2 regions of the Metabacillus sp. cB07 genome follow, and region 1 is predicted to be linked to the other one. Evidence: riboswitches for the same ligand, from Rfam matches in the RefSeq annotation. Region 1 holds a riboswitch; the other holds the start of a gene.
What was found. A riboswitch is a leader RNA that binds a small molecule or an ion and turns the genes downstream of it on or off. The one in region 1 is predicted to bind cobalamin.
Positions count from the first base shown of each region.

Region 2: another riboswitch for cobalamin. It lies ahead of JOJ89_RS04100 (ribonucleoside-diphosphate reductase subunit alpha); the one in region 1 lies ahead of metE (5-methyltetrahydropteroyltriglutamate--homocysteine S-methyltransferase).

Region 1 covers NZ_CP069296.1:2,159,871-2,164,044, reverse strand. The annotation lists gene JOJ89_RS10840 (sensor histidine kinase) at 1-927, opposite strand, end outside; gene JOJ89_RS10835 (GNAT family N-acetyltransferase) at 1,047-1,826, shown strand; cobalamin riboswitch at 1,897-2,085, shown strand; gene metE (5-methyltetrahydropteroyltriglutamate--homocysteine S-methyltransferase) at 2,234-4,174, shown strand, end outside.
Region 2 covers NZ_CP069296.1:800,137-804,310, reverse strand. The annotation lists gene nhaC (Na+/H+ antiporter NhaC) at 1-877, shown strand, start outside; gene dat (D-amino-acid transaminase) at 912-1,769, opposite strand; cobalamin riboswitch at 1,977-2,159, shown strand; gene JOJ89_RS04100 (ribonucleoside-diphosphate reductase subunit alpha) at 2,349-4,174, shown strand, end outside.

The DNA of each region.
Region 1 (4,174 bases):
ATCACCAAGCACAAAGAGCTCTTCCTCGCAGAAATCCTCTTTAAACTGGACATTTTCCATTTGGGCGAGCGGTGTCAGAACGTTCATGCAGTTTTTCAGCTCGCTGTGTATGGAAATCGGATTTTGATGTTCAGCCTCTGGTCTTGCAAAGGTTAAGTAATCTTTAATGATATTCGTAGCACGGTCCAATTCGTCTAATGAGATTTTTATATATTCGTCCCGTTTCTCCCTGCTTATTTCATCATCTCTGAGCAGCTGAAGAAAACCTTTTGTTGTTGTCAGGGGATTGCGCACTTCATGTGAAATACTTGCTGCAAGATGGCTGACAACTTCAAGCTTTTCCGCTTTTATAACCCTTTTCAGCAAATAAAAATTTTGAATGATTGTTTCAAACAAAATCGTGCCGATGACCGCTGCAAAAATGTGAAAGATAATCAGCTCCAAATAATGCGATGGATGAAAAGCCGTTTTATACATCATTTCAATCTGGATAATCGATAACAGCAGAGAACCCAGAACAAATGCAGTCACAAGAGAGAGCTTCATTCTCAGCCTGCTTTTCAAATAATACGAAGACAGCATCGGGACAAACAAAACGAGTATTCCTGCCATGACAATTGTCGGATAAATGCCGCTGCCGCCAATAAGCACCCTTGTTCCGACTGTGACGATAAATAAAAAGATTCCAAGCGGATATCCTCCGTACAAAAGCCCCATAACATATGGAATCCGTCTGAAATCAAAGAAAAACTCTCTATCAATCATAAAGGGATACAGCATGCTGAAGACAATGGCAAGCGCAGGAAGAAGGGCAAACAGCCATTTGTTCATTTTTTTGTTCGTTTCTTTTCTCATATACAATAACTGGATGATGAGAAGCGGTGACAAAACGAGCATTAAATTCAACAGTACATCCTTCATTTCCATGGGCACACACCTAATTCTCCAAATAGTGAAATTTCTTCTCTATTAAAATATATATCAAATGGACGGAGAATGTTAGAATATTCTATAGACTGGCCAAAATTTTTCCCGGGAGATGCAAAATGGCGATAAAATTGCTTAAACAAGACCAATATCCTCAGGCAGTCGCTTTTTTAGATAAAAACCATGATGTAAACGCTTTGATTGCAGAAGATCTGAAAGATGAACAGGTCAGGGTTTTCGGTCAGTATCAAAATGCTGAATTAACGGCTTTGCTTATCATTTATCCTGATAAAATGTACTGCTGCAGTTCTGTTATGCCTGCCGATGTAGAGGCTTTTATTCCTGTCATTCAGGAAACAGGCATCAGGAGAATTTTCGGGAAACAGGAGCTTATTGAGTCAATTAAAAGGATTGTGAAAACCGAGATTGAAAGTGACTCAGTTATGATGAAATACGACAATAGAGCAGCCGGAAGAGGATCCGGAGAAGTCTGCAAGATCACAAGTCTTGAGGAATGCCGCAGGCTTTACCGCTTATTTATGCAGGTAGAAGAGTATAAACTGGCTGGTCCAAATGAAGAAATTTTTGCGGGTGAACAGTATGAAAGCATCCGCTCTGGAAAACTCAGTGTCTATTACTTTGAGGAAAACGGCACGATGGCAGCAACTGCAGGAATTTATACAGACCACGAAAAGACTGCTGTTATTGCCGGCGTTGCAACTCCTCCCAAATACAGAAGAAAAGGATATGCCTCAAAAGTCATTGAGAGAATATGCAGGGATTATGGAGATGAAAGAGAACTCTATTTATTCTACAACAATCCAGATGCAGGAGAACTGTATAAAAAGCTTGGATTTTATGAGGCTGCCAAATGGAAAGTAATCGGAATTTCTTTCTGAATAATAAGAAATGTCTTGCAAGATTGAAAAACATCAGCTATTGTTAAAAACAATCACAAAAATATTCATAATATGTTGACAAGCGATGGGTGCTGACGCTATACGCGGAAGCTTAAAAGGGAAGCCGGTGAAAATCCGGTGCGGTCGCGCCACTGTAATGGGGAGCATTCTGCACGAAGCCACTGTTTCTAATGGAATGGGAAGGCAGCAGCATGCAGTGAACCAGAGCCAGGAGACCTGCCTGTCGTATGCACTTTAAGCCTACGCGAAATAGGGAGGGTGATGCGGTATGTTGAAACCTTTGTTGTGTCTCAACTCTAGTTAGCTGTGTCCAGTAAACTCTCCTTTAAAAAAGGAGAGTTTTTTTACGTTTAGAGCTGAGAAACTATGAAAACGGGGGAACCGCAATGAAAATGAGAAATTCAAACCTTGGCTATCCGAGAATTGGAGAAAAAAGAGAATGGAAAAAGCTTCTTGAGGCGTTTTGGAGAGGAGATTTGACGGAGCGGGAGTTTCATTTGGATATGAAGAAAATCAGGCTCTCTCATTTGGTCAAACAGCGCGAGGCGGGGATTGACCTTGTGCCGGTCGGCGACTTCAGCTGTTACGATCATGTACTTGATACGGCCGTTATGTTCGGACTGATTCCGGAAAGATTCAGGGATCAGGACCCGTTATCACTCCAAACGTATTTTTCGATTGTCAGGGGCAGCAAAGACAAAGTCGCATCAGAAATGACAAAATGGTTTAACACAAACTACCATTATATCGTTCCTGAGCTTGACGGGGCAGAACCCCGCCTTATCCATAACCGGTTGCTTGAGCTATTTAAAGAAGCAAAGGATGAGGCCGGGATTACGGGGAAACCGGTACTTGTCGGCCCGCTGACTCTAACAGCCCTTTCAAAAGGAGAAAAGAACGAAGAAATTCTCGAAAAACTCGTCCCTTTATATGTTCAGGTTTTCAAGGAGCTTGAAGAAGAAGGTGCAGAGTGGATACAAATAGACGAGCCAATATTCGTTACATCTGCAGCGGATGCGGCCTTTATGAAAAAAACGAAAAAAATCTATGAAACAATCAAAAAAGGGTTAGGCAGCACAAAACTTCTTCTGCAAACTTACTTTGAATGTCCAGAGCAATATGAAGAGCTCATTCAGCTGCCTGTTGACGGCATAGGCCTTGATTTTGTTCATGACAGCGGCAAAACACTGGAGCATTTGAATGTATTCGGTTTTCCAAAGGACAAGGTGCTTGCGGCAGGCGTCATCGACGGCCGCAATATATGGAAGGCAGAGCTTCAGAAAACAGCCAAATTGGTAAACCGAATTCTGGAGAAGGTCGGAAGAGACCGGCTGATTCTTCAGCCTTCATGCAGCCTGATTCATGTGCCTGTCACAGCAGAGAGTGAAGGGGATTTACACCCCCTTGTTAAAAACGCGCTGGCATTTGCGGATGAAAAGCTGCAGGAAATCACCCTGCTGACAAAGTTTATGAATTTCGAAGAAGAGACTTTTTCAGCTTATGATCGTGGAATATCAGAACTTGCGGCTTCCGACTTGAGGAACAGGCATTTTGTACACGCTTCTTTTGATGAGTACAGCACTGACAGAGTTAGCGCAGTTCAAAGAAAAGAGGCTCAGCAAAGAAAATTCAGCCTTCCGGTGCTTCCGACTACAACAATCGGAAGTTTTCCGCAAACGAAAGAAGTGCGTGCTGCAAGGCTGAAGTACAAAAAAGGAACTCTCTCGGATTCGGACTATTCTCAGTTTATTGAAGGAGAAATAAAAAAGTGGATTGATATCCAGGAAAACCTGGGGCTTGATGTCCTTGTTCACGGTGAGTTCGAACGGACAGACATGGTCGAATATTTCGGAGAAAAACTTGAAGGAATGGCCATCACTTCAAATGGGTGGGTGCAGTCATATGGTTCACGCTGCGTAAGGCCGCCCGTTATCTACGGGGATGTGTTTTTTGAGGAGCCGATGACATTAAAAGAAACCCTGTTCGCCCAAAGGCTGACTGACAAGCCGGTAAAAGGCATGATGACCGGGCCGGTTACGATAGTAAATTGGTCATTTGTCAGATCCGACGTCCCCAGAGCAGCCGTGTTAAATCAGCTATCTCTCGCAATTAGAGCTGAAGTTGAGGCGTTAGAGAACGCAGGCATAGGCATGATTCAAGTAGATGAACCTGCGCTTAGAGAAGGCCTTCCGCTTAAAGAAAATATGAGGGAACAATACTTGGACGAGGCCGTCACTGCTTTTAAACGGTCAACAGCTTCTGTGAAACCTGAGACGCAAATTCATACACATATGTGCTATTCAAGCTTTGAAGACATGATTGAAGCA
Region 2 (4,174 bases), 1.4 Mb from region 1:
GCCGATGTCAGATACAACGAATTTTGCCTCAGGTGTGGCTGAAGTCAATATTTTTACTCATATCCGCCATATGGCACAAACGACGATTCCCGCTTATGCGATAACAGCAGCACTTTTCTGGTATATGGGGACAACTCTTTCTGCTGACGGAGCAACACTTGATAACATTAAGGAAATTATGACGGTCATGAAAGAGCACGTCACAATCAGTCCATGGACCTTGATCTCTCCTCTGATTGTGATTGGACTTGCCATCTCACGGGTTCCTGTTATTCCTGCTCTTGCAGCAGGCATTGCAACGGCCGGCATCACAGGTCTCCTCATTCAGGACGGGACAAATCTTTCCGGTTTCTTAGCCGTTCTGCAAAATGGAACAGCGTTTGATATTCAGCAGGAAACCGTCCAGCAAATGCTTAACCGCGGCGGGCTTCAGTCTATGATGTGGTCCATTTCGCTGATTATGATCGCCTTTGCTTTAGGCGGATTGATGGATAAAATGCAGCTGATCCAGACTTTATTAAACGGATTGATTGAGAGAATTAAAGTCAAAGGGCAGCTGATCCTTGCAACTATTTCTTCTTCAATCGGAGTTAATCTCGTAACTGGAGAGCAGTATTTGTCCATACTCATTCCCGGTCAGTCGTTTAAACCGGCCTATGAAAAACTGAACGTTGAAAAGAAATATTTATCAAGATCCCTTGAAGATGCCGGAACACTGATCAATCCCCTTATTCCCTGGGGAGTAAGCGGAGCCTTTTTTGCGCAGACACTCGGTGTGGACGTCATAGCGTACCTGCCATTTGCGTTCTTTCTCTACCTGTCTCCATTGTTTTCTGTCCTTTTTGGATTCCTGCCTGTCAGGAAACATACACTCTAGCAGAAAATCCCGCCTAAACCAGGCGGGATTTTTATTATTTCTCGACCACTTTCGTTTCTTTTGCGATCAGTTCATCAAACAGCTTTTGAAGCTTTCTTGTGACCGGGCCTGGAATTCCTTCTCCAATCTTTCCTTCATCAACCTTTATGACAGGAATCACTTCACTGGTCGTAGATGTGATAAATGCTTCATCAAGAGAGACAAGACCTTCAGTGCTCAATCTTTCTTCCAGAAACTCGATTCCGTTCTGTCTGCAAAGCTCTTCTACTTTCATTCTCGTAACACCATTCAGGATCAGGTTATTCGCAGGATGCGTAAACACACTTCCGTTTTTCACCCCATAGAAATTGGAGGAAGACCCCTCTGTAATCATGCCGCTTCTGTGCAGCAGAGCTTCATATGCCCCGCGGTCATGTGCCTCCTGTTTTGCAAGGACATTACCCAGCAGATTCAGGCTTTTAATATCGCATCTGAGCCAGCGCACGTCTTCAAGCAGGCTGAGAGAAATCCCTACCTCCTGCTCTTTTGCCGGTTTTGAGCATGGAATTGGATAGGCCGTTAATTCAGGACGCGTATCCTTGCCCGGAAACAGATGCTTTCTTGCGGCAGCTCCTCTTGTTACCTGCATATAAATACCGCCGTCTTCTGTCTTATTCAGGCGGAGAAGTTCTTCAAGCTGACCTGTCAGCTCCCCTATCGTATATGGAAGGTCGATTTTGATTTCTTCTGCGCTTCGAATGAACCGCTCCATATGCTCCTTCATCGCAAAAAATGCCCCATCATATACCCTGATGACCTCGTAAACCCCGTCACCGAACTGATGGCCCCTGTCTTCAAGATCAATCGCTACTTCATCACGCTTTTTATATTCGCCGTTAACAAGTATGTACATGATAAATCTCCTTTTTATAAGACTTAGTGTAACCTTCCCTTTAACCTATGGTATGATGAAACACGCTGAACTGTAAAATGGTTTTCTATTTTTCTTTCGACATTTTCATAGATTTCAGTTGAAATTATAACCCATGTCATTTATGATGAGAATATCAAATAACACAACATATTGATTTTACTACTAAAACTACATACCACATATTGAAATAATCAGCGAATCAAGGTGCCAACATGTTGGCTTAAAAGGGAATCCGGTGCAAATCCGGAACTGTCCCCGCAACTGTAAGTGTGACGAACTGGGAATACCACTGTACGAGAGAAATGTATGGGAAGGACTCAGCGCAGAATGATCACAAGTCAGGAGACCTGCCTTAGATTTGCAGAAGTTTCGAATTCTTCGGGGACTGAGGAGATGAAACGATGGCCAGTAACAGGGATGCGTGCACCCTCTTATTCTATCGTTTGATCCGCTCATGTTCTCATGGGCGGTTTTTTTGATTTTCGCAGCTTTTTTCCTGAAAGATCATTGACCGTTTAATATGCGGAAAATCTGAACTATAAATGAGGAGGATGTCTTATGGCAACCAAAATGACTACCGTCATCGTAAACGAACTGACAAACGAAAAAGCCCCGTTCTCACCGCAGCGGCTGACTGACTTTATTTCTGAAACCGGAAAAGATTTTAAAGAGCTTGACCTCCATACATACACCGAAAGAGCTGTTCAAAGCATGGAAGGCCGGACTGTCTGTTCTGCCTCTCAGGTAACCAACCTTCTTATTCTCGAAGGACTCTCAAATATCAGTGAGCTTCAGCCGGAATGGACCTTTTTCTGTGCCCGGATTTATCTTAAAAAGCTGTATAAAGAAGCGGCATATAACAGGGAATCAGGCGGCGGCACCTTTCTGTCGCTGATTAAAACCCTTACGGCAAAAGGCATCTACAGCAGGCACCTTCTTGACTCTTATTCCGAAGAAGAAATTGAGCAGCTTTCGGATGTCATTGATCACGACAAAGACAAGCTTTTTACATACATTGGGCTCCGGACACTCTCTGACCGGTATCTTGCGAGAGATTATGACAAGTCGGTTTATGAGCTTCCCCAGGAGCGGTACCTCGTCATCGCCATGACGCTGATGGCAAAGGAAGACACGGAACACCGACTTCAGCTTGTAAAAGAAGCCTACTGGGCACTCAGCAATTTGTATATGACCGTTGCAACACCAACATTGTCGAACGCAGGAAAGCCTGTCGGACAGCTGTCCAGCTGTTTTATTGATACAGTTGATGACAGTCTGCAGGGCATCTTCGACAGCAACACAGACATTGCCAATCTTTCAAAATCAGGCGGAGGCATCGGCGTTTATCTCGGGAAAATCCGCAGCCGCGGGAGTGATATTAAAGGCTTTAAAGGAGTATCGTCCGGTGTCATACCGTGGATGAAGCAGCTGAACAATACGGCGGTAAGCGTGGATCAGCTCGGGCAAAGAAAAGGCGCGATCGCCGTTTACCTCGACGTCTGGCACAAGGATATCTATTCCTTCCTTGATTCCAAGCTGAACAACGGGGATGAGCGTTTACGCACACATGACCTCTTCACCGGCGTCTGCCTGCCGGACCTTTTCATGGAACAGGCTGAAAACCGCGGAGAGTGGCATTTGTTCGACCCTCATGAAGTTCGGAAAGTCATGGGTTACTCCTTGGAAGATTATTATGATGAGCAAAAAGGCGCAGGGTCGTTCCGCGAAAAATATTGGGAATGCGCCAATCATCCGGAACTCTCAAAAACTACCGTTCCTGCAATTGACATTATGAAGGGCATTATGAAAAGCCAGCTTGAGTCAGGGACCCCCTTTATGTTTTACCGGGATGAAGTGAACCGGAAAAATCCCAATGCGCATAAAGGAATGGTTTACTGCAGCAATCTCTGTACAGAAATCACTCAGAACCAAAGCCCGACAACAATGGATGAACAGTATACAGAAGACGGCAAAATCATTACTGTTAAAACACCGGGAGATTTTGTTGTGTGCAACCTCTCTTCCATCAACCTTGCCCGCGCTGTGTCAGATGATGTGCTTGAGCGGCTGATCCACGTTCAGGTCAGAATGCTCGATAACGTCATCGATTTAAATGACATTCCCGTTCTTCAGGCTAAGCTCACAAACAAAAAGTACCGTGCAGTCGGCCTCGGAACCTTTGGATGGCACCACCTTCTTGCTCTTAAGCGTCTGCGCTGGGAAGACGAAGAAGCCGTTCAGTATGCAGATGAACTCTATGAAAAAATAGCCTTTTACACGATTCAGGCAAGCATGAGGCTTGCTGAAGAAAAAGGCGCCTATCCTGTCTTTGAAGGTTCAGGCTGGCATACCGGCGACTACTTTAAGAACAGAAACTATACATC